One region of the Streptomyces sp. FIT100 genome, then DNA from elsewhere that is predicted to be linked to it. Evidence: riboswitches for the same ligand, from Rfam matches in the RefSeq annotation. Region 1 holds a riboswitch; each other region holds the start of a gene.

What was found. Region 1 has a riboswitch for cyclic di-AMP ahead of KK483_RS03105 (C40 family peptidase). Riboswitches for the same ligand answer to the same signal wherever they lie in the genome.
Positions count from the first base shown of each region.
Region 2: it holds a riboswitch for cyclic di-AMP, as region 1 does, so the genes downstream of both, KK483_RS27215 (M23 family metallopeptidase) here and KK483_RS03105 (C40 family peptidase) in region 1, are expected to answer to the same signal.
Region 3: it holds a riboswitch for cyclic di-AMP, as region 1 does, so the genes downstream of both, KK483_RS21895 (C40 family peptidase) here and KK483_RS03105 (C40 family peptidase) in region 1, are expected to answer to the same signal.

Region 1 is NZ_CP075715.1:742,818-747,550, reverse strand. Features, by position in the region: gene KK483_RS03115 (ATP-binding protein) at 173-613, shown strand; gene KK483_RS03110 (DUF6328 family protein) at 728-1,315, opposite strand; gene KK483_RS03105 (C40 family peptidase) at 1,397-1,873, opposite strand; cyclic di-AMP (ydaO/yuaA leader) riboswitch at 1,877-2,032, opposite strand; gene KK483_RS03100 (hypothetical protein) at 2,399-2,707, opposite strand; gene KK483_RS03095 (ClpP family protease) at 2,714-3,349, opposite strand; gene KK483_RS03090 (hypothetical protein) at 3,529-3,855, shown strand; gene KK483_RS03085 (alpha/beta hydrolase) at 3,867-4,553, shown strand.
Region 2 is NZ_CP075715.1:6,041,078-6,045,810, forward strand. Features, by position in the region: gene KK483_RS27210 (pitrilysin family protein) at 1-896, shown strand, start outside; cyclic di-AMP (ydaO/yuaA leader) riboswitch at 1,128-1,292, shown strand; gene KK483_RS27215 (M23 family metallopeptidase) at 1,305-2,081, shown strand; gene KK483_RS27220 (GntR family transcriptional regulator) at 2,323-3,006, shown strand; gene KK483_RS27225 (HPr family phosphocarrier protein) at 3,217-3,498, opposite strand; gene KK483_RS27230 (bifunctional GNAT family N-acetyltransferase/acetate--CoA ligase family protein) at 3,654-4,733, shown strand, end outside.
Region 3 is NZ_CP075715.1:4,821,746-4,826,478, forward strand. Features, by position in the region: gene KK483_RS21885 (C40 family peptidase) at 1-1,003, opposite strand, end outside; gene KK483_RS21890 (hypothetical protein) at 1,265-1,618, shown strand; gene KK483_RS21895 (C40 family peptidase) at 1,846-3,045, opposite strand; cyclic di-AMP (ydaO/yuaA leader) riboswitch at 3,044-3,208, opposite strand; gene pcrA (DNA helicase PcrA) at 3,542-4,733, shown strand, end outside.

The DNA.
Region 1 (4,733 bases):
AGTTCACCGCTTCGAGCGACAGATCCCTGCATACCCGGGTGGATCGCCTCCAACGGCGGTGGCAAGGGTGGCAGTCTGGCGCCCAGCGCAATCCGAGGCCGCGCCGGCTCCTCATCCGCTGCGTGTCGCCACGTACCGGCAACCGGCCCCGGTGGGAAAGGGACAGCTCGCCATGGCAGACCTCCAGGAAGCCTCCGTCACTCTGCCGAGCGATCCCGCCTCGGTCTCCGCCGCGCGGAGGTACGTCAGCGGCGTCCTCGCCGAATGGGGCCTCCCCGGGGAGGCGGACACCGCGGACACCGTCCGGCTGATCGTCTCCGAACTCGCCACCAACGCGGTGCAGCACACCTTCGGCCAGTCGCCGACCTTCACCGTCGCCCTCCGCCTGGTACGCGACGAGCAGCTGCGCATCGGCGTCACCGACAGCCACCCCCGCTGGCCCCAGCGCCTCCCGGCCGCGGTCCAGCAGGACAACGGCCGCGGCATGGTCATCATCCGCTGGCTCACCGCGGAGTACGGCGGCCGCCTGTCGGTGACCCCGACCCCCGAGGGCGGCAAGACGGTGTGGATCGCCCTTCCGTGGACACCGTTCCCGGGGCCTTCCGGCGGTTGACGTACGGGGGCGGCGGCGCCTCAGGGGGCGGCGGCCCCGTATCCGAGGCGGTGGCCGCACATCTCGGGCGTGACCCCGCCCGCCCGTGTGCCGTGCGGCGTGTGCCGTGCGGCGTCAGCGGACGGACCCCGACCGCTCTCGGTCCGGCCCCGGTGACGGGTCCGCCGACCCTTTGAGCCTCCGCCGTATCATCGCGGGCAGGACTCCCCAGAGCACGGCGCAGACGAGCAGCGTCGCCACGGCGGTGACGATGCCTTCGGGCGTGCCGTGCACGACGTCGACGACCAGCAGCACCGCGGAGGCGAGCGCCGGCGCGAGGACCGCGAGGCCGGCAGCGGCCAGTCGCGAGGAGACCGTCACGATCTCCGGTTTGGCGCCCTGCCGGAACAGGCCGCGATGGACCGCGGCGGGCGCCGTGAACAGCACCGCGGCCAGCACGGACAGCAGCAGCGTGGTCACGTACGTGCCGCGCTGGAAGGAGTCGAGCCGGGGGAACGCGGCCGTGAAGGCGATGGTCAGCAGGAAGGCGAACAGGATCTGCACGCCCGTCTGGGTGACCCGCAGCTCCTGGAGCAGCTCGGCGAAGTTGCGGTCGGCCCGCTCGGGCTCGGTCTCGTCACGCTCGGTGCCGTCCGGGGGGAGCTCCCCGGTGCCGTCCGGAGGGGGATCGTTCCGCGGGGTACGGGGGTCGGTGTCGGGCATACCGTACGAGTTGCCCGTACCCCGCGGAACATGCCGGTCTCCTCGGCTTGCGGCTTGCGGCCTGCCGGCCGACCACGAGGGTCAGCGGACGCGGCCGTACCGGACGTTCTTGGCCCAGATCTTGCTCAGCTTCACGACGGAACCGGTCTTGGGGGAGTGCCACATCTTTCCGTGGCCGGCGTAGATCCCCACGTGGTACACGGCGCCGCCCCAGTGGAAGAACACCAGGTCGCCGACGCTGCGGCGGGAGGCGGGGATGTGGCGGGTGCGGTTGTACTGGGCCTGGGCCGTACGCGGCAGGCGCTTGCCGGCCCTCTTGAAGGCGTACTGCGTCAGCCCGGAGCAGTCGAACCGGTTCGGGCCCGTGGCGCCCCACCGGTACGGGGATCCCCTCTTCGACGCGGCCACCTTGAGGGCCTTCGCCGCGTGTCCCGAGGCGGCGTGGGCCTCCGCCGTGCCGCCCGGTACGAGCAAGGAGCCGCCGACGGCGGCGATGGTCAGAGCCGAAACGGCACCCGTCCGGGACAGCAGGGACGGAAGTTGTGTCTGCGCAGCCATGCGCAACCCTTCGTCAGCCGCCTGTGAAGGATGACCTGTCGGGTTCGGGCCTGCGAAGACGCCCGGCCGCGGAAGCGGCTTCACCCCGAGGACCGGTCGCGGGTGGCGGCCGGCCCGTACTGCATGGGTCCTCCACTCCTGCCGAAGCACTTCATGTCGACCAGGCATCCGGTGCGGCGGCAGGACTCGGCGTCCGCCCGGACCGCCCCGCCGTGGTGGCGGGGGCTTGTCGTCCCAGGGATCTTGACTCATTCCGTGCCGGATTTCTGGTTGGAAACGACGATATGTGAGGCTCCTCACGGCTGATCCGTTCGAGTGGAGACGGCCGTTCGGCCGAGGTCGAGTGGCGCGGGAACGAGCGCCGTACCAGCAACGGAACGGCCGACTCCACCGGATGGACCAACCTGCGGCGCAACTCGCAGCCACGCAAGCCGATGCCACGTCTGCCCCGGATGGGCGACACCCACTCGTACGCCTTGTGGCCCAGCGTGGCGCGCCGCCACGGCGCGTCGGGGTGCCGCGGCGTCAACTCGTGGACTCGGGCGGGAGGGTGATCCGCGCGGCGCGCCGCTCCCCGTCCAACACCCGCAGGGCACGGGCCAATGTGGGCGTGTGCAGCTCGTTCTCGCCCCGTGCGTGCATCAGAGCGAGCGAGTCGCGGAGTGCGGCCGCCCGAACGGCCAGCGCCTGTGCGGCGCGCAGCGCGCCGTAGGTGCGGGTGGCCCGGGCCGGATTGATCCGTCCCAGCTGGTCGACGACTTCGAGCCAGCAGTCGATGAACTCGCTTTCGGCGCGCGTCAGTGCGGGCAGCGGTGGAGGCTCCGGAGGCAGCACGGGCCGTCACCGCACCAGCGGCGAAGCGGCGGACGCCTTGCGGTTCTTGATGATGTGATCGATCAGACCGTAATCCCTGGCCGCTTGGGCATTGAACACCGTGTCGCGTTCGAGGTCGGCGGCGACACGCCCGGAGCTGTGACCCGTGTGGCGAGCGAGGATCGTGGTGATCTGATCGCGCAGCCGCAGCAACTCCCGCGCCTGGATGTCCAGATCGGTCGGCTGTCCCTGTACGGGCTCGGGCAGCGCGGGCTGCTGGACGACCACCCGGGCGCCGGGCAGGGCCATGCGCTTGCCGGGCGTGCCGGCCGCGAGCAGGACGGCGGCGGTGGAGGCGGCCTGGCCGAGGCAGGTCGTCGCGATGTCGCACCTCACCACCTGCATGGTGTCGTAGATCGACGTCATGGCGCTGACGCTGCCGCCAGGCGAGTTGATGTAGAGGCTGATGTCCTGGTCAGGGGCGTCGTACTCGAGGTACAGGAACTGGGCGATGAGGTCGTTGGCCGAGGTGTCGTCGACGGCGCTGCCGAGGAAGACGATCCGCTCCTGCAGGAGCTTCGAGTACGGGTCGAGCGAGCGGAAGCCGGAGCTGGTGCGCTCGGTCAGCTCGGGCAGGACGTAGCGGGCGGAAGGCCGGTTCATGGCGTACCTCTCCTCGGGGCGCGAGTCTCTGTAAAAAATGTACAGGACGTACAGATAATTATGGTGAGGGAGTTGCGCTGTGGGGTGGAGGGGGCAGGAAGCCCGGGGGAGTGGCGGCTGCGCGGCGTCGGGGCCGTCCTCCCCGCGCCTGCGGCTCTCGGGGTGTGGTCGGCTCAGCCGTGCAGGGCCTGGAAGGCCTGGTCCACCAGCGTGGGCAGGTCTTCGGTACCGTCGCTGTCCATTGCCGTTCAGGATTCCGGCTGCCGGCCGCGCGCCTGTGCCGCCTGATCTCGCCGAATCCCACCAGCAGCGTCGCGACGTTCAAAGGGAAGGCGATGGTCGCGGCGATCGCGGTGATTCCGGTGGCTCAACGGATGACCGCCACGACAACACGTTCAACCTCATCGGCCCAACAATTGGGATGGGGGGACACGCCCGGCCATCACGCAAGAATAGGCACCAAACGTGCAATGTGGTGCAATTTTTCGTATTTGATCTCTCTGTAGGAGGAAATGCCATGGCGGGCAAGCCCAGCATTGTCTTCGCCCACGGACTCTGGGCGGATGGGTCGTGCTTCAACAAGCTCATCCCCACGCTCCAGGCTGAAGGGCACGAGGTTTTCGCCTCACAGCACGGCCTCGACTCGCTCGAAAGCGACGTCGCGTGCGTCAACTTCACGCTCAACCACGTTCCCGGCCCGATCGTGCTGGTCGGTCACTCCTACGGTGGGACGCTGATCACCAAAGCGGGCACCCACGACCGCGTCGGCGCTCTGGTGTACATCGCCGCGCTCGCCCCGGACGAGGACGAGACGTCGCAGGAGCAGCTGGACAAATTCCCCCGCACGCCCATCTTCGAGCACGTGGACGTTGCTGACGGCCGCGTGTGGCTCAAGCCCTCGGGCGTCCCGCACTTCTGCGGCGACCTCCCGGAAGCGGAGCAGAAGCTCGTCCTGGCGACGGGCGCTGTGCCAGTGGCGGACCTGTTCAACCAGCAGGTTCCCGGCACCGCCTGGCGGACGAAGCCAAGCTGGTTCATCGTCGCCAACAACGACCGTACCGTGCACCCCGACCTGGAGCGGTCCGCCGCCGAGCGCATGGGCGCCAATGTCCGTCCCGTGGACAGCAGCCACGTTCCCATGCTCTCGCATCCTGACTTCGTCCTCGATGTGATCCGTGAAGCCGCGGAGTCCCTCGACGCGTAGGGCCTGTCCGATGGGTCGGCGAGCCTGCCGTGCCTGGCCAGTTGACTGCACTGACTCGGTTGACTGGCTCGACTCGGCGAAGGCCCATCAGGGGCGGCAGTCGTGTGCGAGACGGCTGAGGCGACAATCGGCGCTTCGTGGCCCGAGCCACGACAACGTAGGCCCGAGAAGTCGGTGTGC
Region 2 (4,733 bases), 5.3 Mb from region 1:
AGCTCTTCCCGGCCACTTCCCGGATGTCCCGGCCCCGCCAGGGCAGCGAGGAGACCGTGGAGCGCATCGACTCCGCGGCCGTGCGCGCCTTCTACGAGGCCCACATCCGGCCCGCCACCGCCACCGCCGTCATCGTCGGCGACCTCACCGGTGTCGACGTGGACACCGTGCTGGCCGACACCCTCGGCGACTGGTCCGGCGGCGCCGCCCAGCGCCGCCCCGCGCCGCCGATCACCGCCGACGACACGGGCCGCGTCGTCATCGTCGACCGCCCCGGCGCGGTCCAGACGCAGCTGCTCATCGGGCGTATCGGCCCGGACCGCCACGACCGCGTCTGGCCGGCCCAGGTCCTCGGCACGTACTGCCTGGGCGGCACCCTCACCTCCCGCCTGGACCGTGTCCTGCGCGAGGAGAAGGGCTACACGTACGGGGTCCGGGCCTTCGGCCAGGTCCTGCGCTCCGCTGCGCCTTCTTCCCCGGGAGGGGCTACGGGCGCGGCGATGCTCGCCATCAGCGGCTCCGTCGACACCCCGAACACGGGGCCGGCTCTGGACGACCTGTGGAAGGTGCTGCGCACCCTCGCGGCGGAGGGTCTGACGGACGCCGAGCGCGATGTCGCCGTGCAGAACCTGGTGGGCGTGGCCCCGCTCAAGTACGAGACGGCGGCGTCCGTCGCGGGCACGCTGGCCGACCAGGTCGAGCAGCACCTCCCGGACGACTTCCAGGCGGAGCTCTACGCCCGGCTGGCCGAGACCGGCACCGTCGAGGCGACGGCCGCGGCCGTCAACGCCTTCCCGGTGGACCGGCTCGTCACCGTCCTCGTCGGTGACGCCTCCCAGATCGCGGAGCCGGTGCGGGCGCTCGGCATCGGACAAGTGACGGTCGTCACGGGCTGATTGTCCGAGGAGTGGATCCCGGCTGACCGGGGAGCGGCTCCCGAGCAGAGGGAAGGGCCCCGTTGGCGGTGCGCCAACGGGGCCCTTCCGTATGTCCGTTTTGTTGGCGAGACGGCGTGTCTGCCCTGTGGCATGAACAACAATTCCGGGTGTCCGTTTGGTGATTGAAAGATGACCGGCTTAGCGTCATCTGCGCTGTCCGCCGGTTGCACCAGCCGCGCCCGCGGCATCGGGCAGCCATCGCCGAGTCCCCGTCGGGCGCGAGCCTGGGGAACCGGGGACCCACATGTCCCCCTTGGGGTGAATCGGACGCCTTCGTCTGTGCGGAGGGGCCCGTAGGAGACCTTCCTGCTCCGAACCCGTCAGCTAACCCGGTAGGCGAGAAGGAAGGAAAGGATCAGCCTCTTCATGGCGTTCACCCGTGCCACCGGGAAGCATCGTGGTCCGAGCCGGCTGGCGCGCAAGCGCGCGGGCATCGCCGGAGCGGCGGCCATCGCCACCACCGGCGTCATCGGAACCCTCGCCTCCCCGGCGCTCGCCGCCGACACGGACACCTTCGCCGTCGAGGACACCGGCCTGCTCCAGGCCGTCGTCGCCGACGACACCACCCTCGCCGACCGGATCGACGCCCAGGCCGACGCCCAGCAGCAGGAGGCCGATCTGGCCGCCGCCCGCGCCAAGGCCGAGGCCGAGGCGAAGCGCAAGGCGGAGGCCCGCGCCAAGGCGGCGCGTGCCGCCAAGGAGCGCGCCGCCCGTGAGGCCGAGCGCAAGCGCCTGATGTCCTACACGCTCCCGGTCGCCGGCTCCTACGTCTCCACGGGTTACCAGGCCGGCGGCGCCGTCTGGTCCTCCGGTACCCACACCGGTGTCGACTTCCACGCCGCCTCCGGGACCCCGGTCGTCGCCGTCGGCATGGGCGAGGTCGTGGAGGCCGGCTGGGGCGGTGCGTACGGCAACAACATCGTGATCCGTATGAAGGACGGCACGTACACCCAGTACGGCCACCTGTCCTCCATCGGCGTCTCGGTCGGCCAGACCGTCACCCCGGGCCAGCGGATCGGACTCTCCGGGGCGACCGGCAACACGACCGGACCGCACCTCCACTTCGAGGCCCGCACGAGCCCCGAATACGGCTCGGACATCGACCCGGTCGCGTACCTGCGCGGCCACGGCGTCAGGGTCTGACGGCCGCTCCGGGCGGCACTGACACCAGCGGGGCCCCGGGTCCGGTCACGCCGACCGGACCCGGGGCCTTCGCCTTCGGTCCACCCCGGGGCCTTCTCCTTCGTCGTCTTCCGGCCAAAAGATATCCATGCATTACCGTGAACCGCCGTAGACCATCGGAAATTCCGGTCCGCTGCAATAGAGTCACCGAACAGACAACCCTTCGGCTGGGTTTCGCGCGGATAAAAGGCGGAGGTTCGGTATGCGCATTCCTGCGCGCTCGGTATGCACGGCGATCCGCGACGACATCGTCTCCGGCGTCTTCGAGCGCGGCAGCCGGCTCACCGAGGAGCAGCTGGCGCGCCGCTACGGCGTCTCGCGTGTCCCGGTGCGCGAAGCGCTGCGCACCCTGGAGTCGGAGGGGTTCGTCACCACCCGGCGGCATGCCGGCGCGTGTGTGGCCGAGCCCACCGAGCAGGAGGCGGCCGACCTGCTGGAGATCCGGCTGCTGCTGGAGCCCCTCGGCGCCGCACGCGCTGCCCAGCGACGCACGGACGCGCATCTCAAGGTCCTGCGTGGCCTGGTCAGACTGGGTCAGGAGCGGGCCCGGCGCGGCCAGGGCGAGGATCTGCGCTCGCTGGGCGGCTGGTTCCACGAGACGCTCGCGCAGGCGTCCGGCAGCCCAGGACTGATCGCGCTGCTCACCCAGCTCCGCCACAAGATCGCATGGATGTACACCGTCGAGGCGCCCGCCCAGCCGGTCGAGTCCTGGGGCGAGCACGGCGCCATCGTGGACGCGGTCGCGCGGGGCGACGTGGAGCGGGCACGGGCGCTCACCACCCTGCACGCGGAGCGCACGACGGCGGCGCACCGGCTGCGAATTGCGCCGCAGAGGGCCGTGAGGACTTCGCAACATGCCGTAAACACGGCGAGCGTCCGCTATTAACAAAGGCGCCGTATACAAAGGTCGGCGCTTTTGTTTCTTCGTTTTCCCGGGGCTTTTGCCGAGCGCATAGGGACGAGCGCATAGGGACGAGCGCATACGGACGAGCGTGTACCGCCGAGCGCATACGACGGAGCCGCGGTCACCGGTGAATTCCGGTGCCGCGGCTCAGTCGTGTGCATGCCTTGGCCGGCCGATGGCCGGGCGACCGTCTCAGACGGTCTCGGGAAGCTCCTCAAGACCCTCGGCGACCAGCTTCGCCAGACGGTCGAGAGCGGCTTCGGCGCCGTCCGCGTCCGAGGCGAGGACGATCTCCTCGCCGCCCTCCGCGCCGAGGCCGAGCACCGCGAGCATCGAGGCGGCGTTCACCGGGGTGCCGTCGGCCTTGGCGATCGTGACGGGAACGCCGGAGGCCGTGGCGGCACGGACGAAGATGGAGGCGGGGCGGGCGTGGAGGCCCTCGGCCCAGCCGACATTGACGCGGCGCTCAGCCATGGTGATGCCCTTCAAGTGCTAGGGGTTGTCTAGACCATTGTGTCATGTGTTGCGGAGTGCTCGTACCGGCCTACGGCCGTGCCGCGAATCCGTGGACCCAGCGTGCACCTGCACTTCGGGCTTCGCGACCCGTGTCCGGGTCGTAACCTTGCCCCATGCAGACCCCGTCGGACCACGCGTACCCCGACCACTGGGAAGCAGACGTGGTGCTGCGCGACGGCGGCACGGCCCGGATCAGGCCCATCACCACCGAGGACGCCGAGCGGCTCGTCAGCTTCTACGAGCAGGTCTCCGACGAGTCCAAGTACTACCGCTTCTTCGCGCCGTACCCGCGGCTCTCCGCGAAGGACGTGCACCGCTTCACGCACCACGACTACGTGGACCGGGTGGGGCTCGCGGTGACGGTCGGCGGGGAGTTCATCGCGACCGTGCGCTACGACCGGATCGACGGCACCGGAAGGGCGGCGTCCGCGCCCGCGGACGAGGCGGAGGTCGCCTTCCTGGTGCAGGACGCGCACCAGGGGAGAGGTGTGGCGTCCACACTGCTCGAGCACATCGCGGCGGTCGCGCGGGAGCGGGGGATCAGGCGGTTCGCGGCGGAGGTGCTGCCCGCCAACAGCAAGATGATCAAGGTCTTCACGGACGCCGGATACACCCAGCGGCGCAGCTTCGAGGACGGCTCCGTCCATCTCACGCTCGACCTGGAGCCGACCGCCAGGTCCCTCGCGGTGCAGCGCGCCCGGGAGCAGCGGGCCGAGGCGCGCTCCGTGCAGCGGCTCCTCGCGCCCCGGTCGGTCGCGGTGATCGGGACGGGGCGGGCGCCGGGCGGGGTCGGCCGCACCGTGCTGCGCAATCTCCTGGCTTCCGGATACACGGGGCGTATCCGTGCGGTGAACCGCGCCCTCGGTCCTGAGGCGCGGGAGCTGGACGGCGTGCCCGCGTACCGCTCGGTCGCCGAGATCGTCGCGGAGACCGGGGAGCCCGTGGACCTCGCTGTCCTCGCCGTCCCCGCCGACCGGGTGCCGGACGCCGTCGCCGACTGCGGCGAGCACGGGGTGCAGGGGCTGGTCGTCCTGGCCGCGGGCTACGCGGAGAGCGGCGAGGACGGACGCGGCCGGCAGCGCGAACTGGTGCGCCAGGCGCGTTCGTACGGGATGCGGATCATCGGCCCCAACGCCTTCGGGATCATCAACACCGCCGAGGGGGTCCGGCTGAACGCCTCGCTCGCGCCCGAG
Region 3 (4,733 bases), 4.1 Mb from region 1:
GTGCGCCGGGCCGCGGGGCGTGGATCATCTGCCCGGCGCCGATGTAGAGCCCCACGTGCGAGACGCCGGAGTAGAAGAAGACCAGGTCCCCGGGCGCCAGCTGGGAGCGGGGCACGCTGCGGCCCGCGTTGATCTGCGTGTACGTCGTCCGGGGCAGGGACACCCCGGCCGAGCGCCAGGCGGCCTGGGTGAGCCCGGAGCAGTCGTACGAGGACGGCCCGGTCGCACCCCACACGTACGGCTTCCCGAGCGCCCCGTAGGCGTACGCGACGGCCTGCGCGGCACGGGGGTTGGGCGCCGGGACCGGGGCGGCGGGGATGCCGCTGCGGCCGGCGTCGCGAGCGGCCCGGGAGCCCGAGGCCCCGTCCTGGGCGGCGTACGCGGTGCGCTGGTCGGCGGTGAGCTGCGCCAGGACCGCCTCAGCGGCGGCGAGTTTGCGCCGTACCGTCGTGCGGTGCCGGGCCAGTTCCGCCTGGTGCGCCTGAAGTTCGGCGAGCCGCTCGCCCGCCTCCGTGCGCAGCTGCGCCAGCTCCCGCGCCTGCTGCTGGATCCCGGTGACCGTGGCCGCCTGCCGGGCCCCGGCCCGCTCGACCAGCTCCGCGCCGGCCAGATAGCTGTCCGGGTCGGCGGCGAGGGCGAGCTGCACGGCGGGGTCGAGACCGCCGGCCCGGTACTGCGCGGTGGCTATCGAACCCAGCGCGTTGCGGGAGGCGTTGAGCCGTTCCGTACGCCGTGCCGCCTCGTCGCGCAGCTCCTCCGCCGCCTTCCGGGCCCGGCCGGCGGCCTCCTTGGCGCCGTTGTACTTCTCGGTGGCCTCCTCCGCCTCCTGGTAGAGCTTGTCGGCCTTCGCCTTCAACTGCTCGGGGGTGGGGCGCGGCTCGGCGTGCCCGGAGCCGTCGAAGGCGGTGGCGGTCGCGGCACCGGCCAGCGCGAGGGTGAGCGCGGTGCGCCCGGCCGATCCGCCGAACGTGCGCTGCTGCTTGGGTTTGCGGTGCGCTGCCACGAGGGGCCAGTCCTTCCGGAGTCCGGCAGGTGGATCGTGCGGTACGGTCCGGCGGCGGACCGCCCAGGGGAGGCGGACCGCCGCCGGATCCATCGGCGTGGTGGCCGACCGTTCCGCCCTGCTGCCGGCGGCGGTGGGGAGTCGGTCACCTGGGGGAGGACGCTAAACCTGCCGGGCGGGGCGAGGCGCCACCATGACCGTTATTGGCGGGAGTCGGACCGCCGGGGTCGCTTTCGGACCGTGCGGCTAGGCTCCGGTGCCATGGACGTACTCATCAATGTCTTTGTCGCCCTGCACATCATCGGTATCGCGGCGCTGCTCGGCGGCTTCCTGACCCAGATGAAGTCGATGGGCGAGGGAACGGCGCGCTTCACGCCCGCGATGCTGCACGGTGCGCTGACCATGCTGGTCACGGGCGTGGCGCTGGTGGGGCTCAACCAGGCCGACGACCAGGCGGTGAACAACCTGAAGGTCGGGATCAAGCTGGCGGTGCTGGTGGTGATCCTCGCCCTGGTCTACGTCAAGCGGGACGAGGAGACGGTGGGCAAGGGCGCGTTCGCGGCGGTGGGCGGCCTGACGCTGGCGAACATTTTCATTGCGACGTTGTGGACGTGACGTCCGGCCGGGGGGCCGGAGGTTGTCCCCCGGGAATTGCAGCATTGCGACGTTGTGGACGTGACACCGGGCCGGGGGTCCGGGGGTTGTCCCCCGGGAATTGCAGCATCGCGACGTTGTGGACGTGACACCCGGCCGGGAACGTGACCGAGCCCGTCCGGAGACGTGACTGACCCCCGGCCGCCCGCGGCCGGGGGTCAGTCACGCGTCTCGCGCACGACAGGGCGTCAGGCCGGTCGGACGCTCCCGTAGATCGGCATGTAGTAGATCGACTCCTCGCGGACGTTCGTGCCCGGCTTCGGCGCGTGGATCATCTTGCCGTCGCCTATGTAGATGCCGACGTGGCTGATGTCGTCGTAGAAGAAGACCAGGTCACCGGGGAGCAGGTCCGCCGTGGCGACGCGCGTGCCGACCTCGACCTGGTCCCACGTGGTGCGGGGCAGCTCGACGCCGGCCTCCTTCCACGCGGCCTGGGTGAGGCCGGAGCAGTCGAACGAGCTGGGCCCGGTCGCGCCCCAGACGTACGGCTTGCCGATCTGGGCGCGGGCGAAGGCGAGGACCTTCTCGGCCTTGGCGGCGTAGGTGCCGGAGCCGGTCGAGCTGCCCGTGCCGGTACCGGTACCCGTACCCGAACCGGTCCCGGTCCCGGCGCTTTCCTCCTGCTGCGCCTGCTCCTGTGCCCGGCGCTCGGCCTCCGCCTCCGCCTCGGCCTTGGCTTTCGCCTCCGCCTCGGCTCTGGCCCTCTCCTCGGCCTTGCGGCGGGCCTCTTCGGCCTTCTTGCGCTCCAGCTCCGCGAGCCGCGCCTTCTCCTCGGCCGTCAGCTCCGCCAGCAGCGTCCGCGCCTCGGCGAGCTTGTTCTGGACGGCTTCCTTGCTGGTGCGCAGCGACTGCTGCGAGGCGGTCAGCGTCTCCAGGCTCTCCGTCGCCTTGGCGCGCTGCTTCGCGGCCGCCGCCTGCTGCTTCTCGAAGTCGGCGACGGCGCCCCGCTGCTCGTCGGAGAGCCGGTCCATCAGATGGGTCTGGTCGAAGTACGCCTGCGGGCTGTCGGCGAAGAGCAGCGCCGCGGTCGGCGTGACCGCACCGGTCCGGTACTGCGCCGCCGCGTACGAACCGAGCGTGCGGCGCGCCTCGTTCAGCGACTCGGTGCGCTTGGCGACGTCGTCGAGGATCTGGCCCACCTCGCGGCGCTGCTGCGCGGTCTCCTCTTTGGCCTTGTTGTACTGCTGGGTCGCACTGCCCGCCTGCCGGTAGAGGTCGTCGACCTTCTTCTGGACCTCTTCGACGCTGGGCCGCGGCTCGGCCTGGGCGCTCTGGGTGGAGAGGAGGGTCATGCCCGCGAGGGCGGCCGTCGTGAACCCGACGGCGGGGGATTTCGTACGGGGACGTGTACGGGTACGGGTCTTGCGATGCGACGCCAAGGCCGCCATCTCCTTCCGTCGACCGCCTACCGGGTTAGCTGTCGGGTTCGGACGGAACGGAAGGCTGTCCTACGGGCCGAGTTGACTTTGGCCCGATTCACCCCAGTTGCGCATGGTGGGTCCCCGGTTCCGAACTTCCTTGCGGAAAGTCCGGATTCGGCGTGGGCTGCCCGATCGGCGTTGGTCGCCAAGGGGGTTCGGGCCGCCTGGGCGTGCACGCTAGCCAAAGTGTGGGGCCCATGTGAAGGACGATGCGCGATATGTCCGATACATTTTCGTGACCTTAGCGTGCCGTGGTCGTTGCGCCACGCAGCGTGCCCGGCCGGAAGCGGCCGCACGGCCGGCTGGGCAGCAGGCCGGACAGGGGTCGGACGGCGGACCGGACGGCGGACCGGACGGCGGACCGGGCGGCAGGCCGGACCGCGGACCGGTCGCGGCGGGAGGGGACCTGTTGTCGCCAAGGCGGCGGCGGAGTGTCAGTGCGGCGGCCTAGACTCGTAAAGCGATGAGCAGCCTCTTTGACGACAGCTTCCTGGCGGACCTCCGGCGCACCTCGGGACCGGAGGAGCCCCCGCCGCCCGAGCACGACGAGCTCCACGAGCCGGACGAGCACGGGCCCCGCGAGGAGGTCCCGCACGACCTCTTCGAGGGGAAGTTCGACGTGCCCCCGGCCCGGGACGCCTACTACCGGGACGGAGCGCACCGCCCCGCCGTGGACCCGGCCGCACTGCTCGACGGCCTGAACGAGCAGCAGCGCGCCGCCGTCGTCCACACCGGCTCGCCCCTGCTCATCGTGGCCGGCGCCGGCTCCGGCAAGACCCGGGTGCTGACCCACCGGATCGCCCATCTGCTGGCGACCCGCCACGTCCACCCCGGTCAGATACTGGCGATCACGTTCACCAACAAGGCCGCGGGCGAGATGAAGGAGCGCGTCGAGCACCTCGTCGGCCCGCGCGCCAACGCCATGTGGGTCTCCACCTTCCACAGCGCCTGCGTCCGCATCCTGCGCAGGGAGAGCAAGAGGCTCGGCTTCACGTCGTCCTTCTCGATCTACGACGCCGCCGACTCGAAGCGGCTCATGGCCCTCGTCTGCCGCGACCTCGACCTCGATCCGAAGCGCTACCCCCCGAAGTCGTTCAGCGCCAAGATCTCGAACCTGAAGAACGAGCTGATCGACGAGGAGACCTTCGCCGACCAGGCCGCCGACGGGTTCGAGAAGACGCTGGCAGAGGCGTACCGGATGTACCAGGCGCGGCTGCGCGAGGCCAACGCGCTGGACTTCGACGACATCATCATGACCGCGGTCCATCTGCTCCAGGCGTTCCCGGACGTTGCCGAGCACTACCGGCGCCGGTTCCGCCACGTCCTGGTCGACGAGTACCAGGACACCAACCACGCGCAGTACACGCTGGTGCGCGAGCTGGTCGGCCCCGGGTACGAGGACCTCGGCCCGGCCGAGCTGTGCGTCGTGGGCGACGCCGACCAGTCGATCTACGCCTTCCGCGGCGCCACGATCCGCAACATCCTCCAGTTCGAGGAGGACTACCCGGAGGCTACGACGATCCTGCTGGAGCAGAACTACCGCTCGACGCAGACGATCCTGTCGGCCGCCAATGCGGTGATCGAGCGCAACGAGAGCCGCCGCCCCAAGAACCTGTGGACGAACGCGGGCGCAGGCGCCCAGATCACCGGCTACG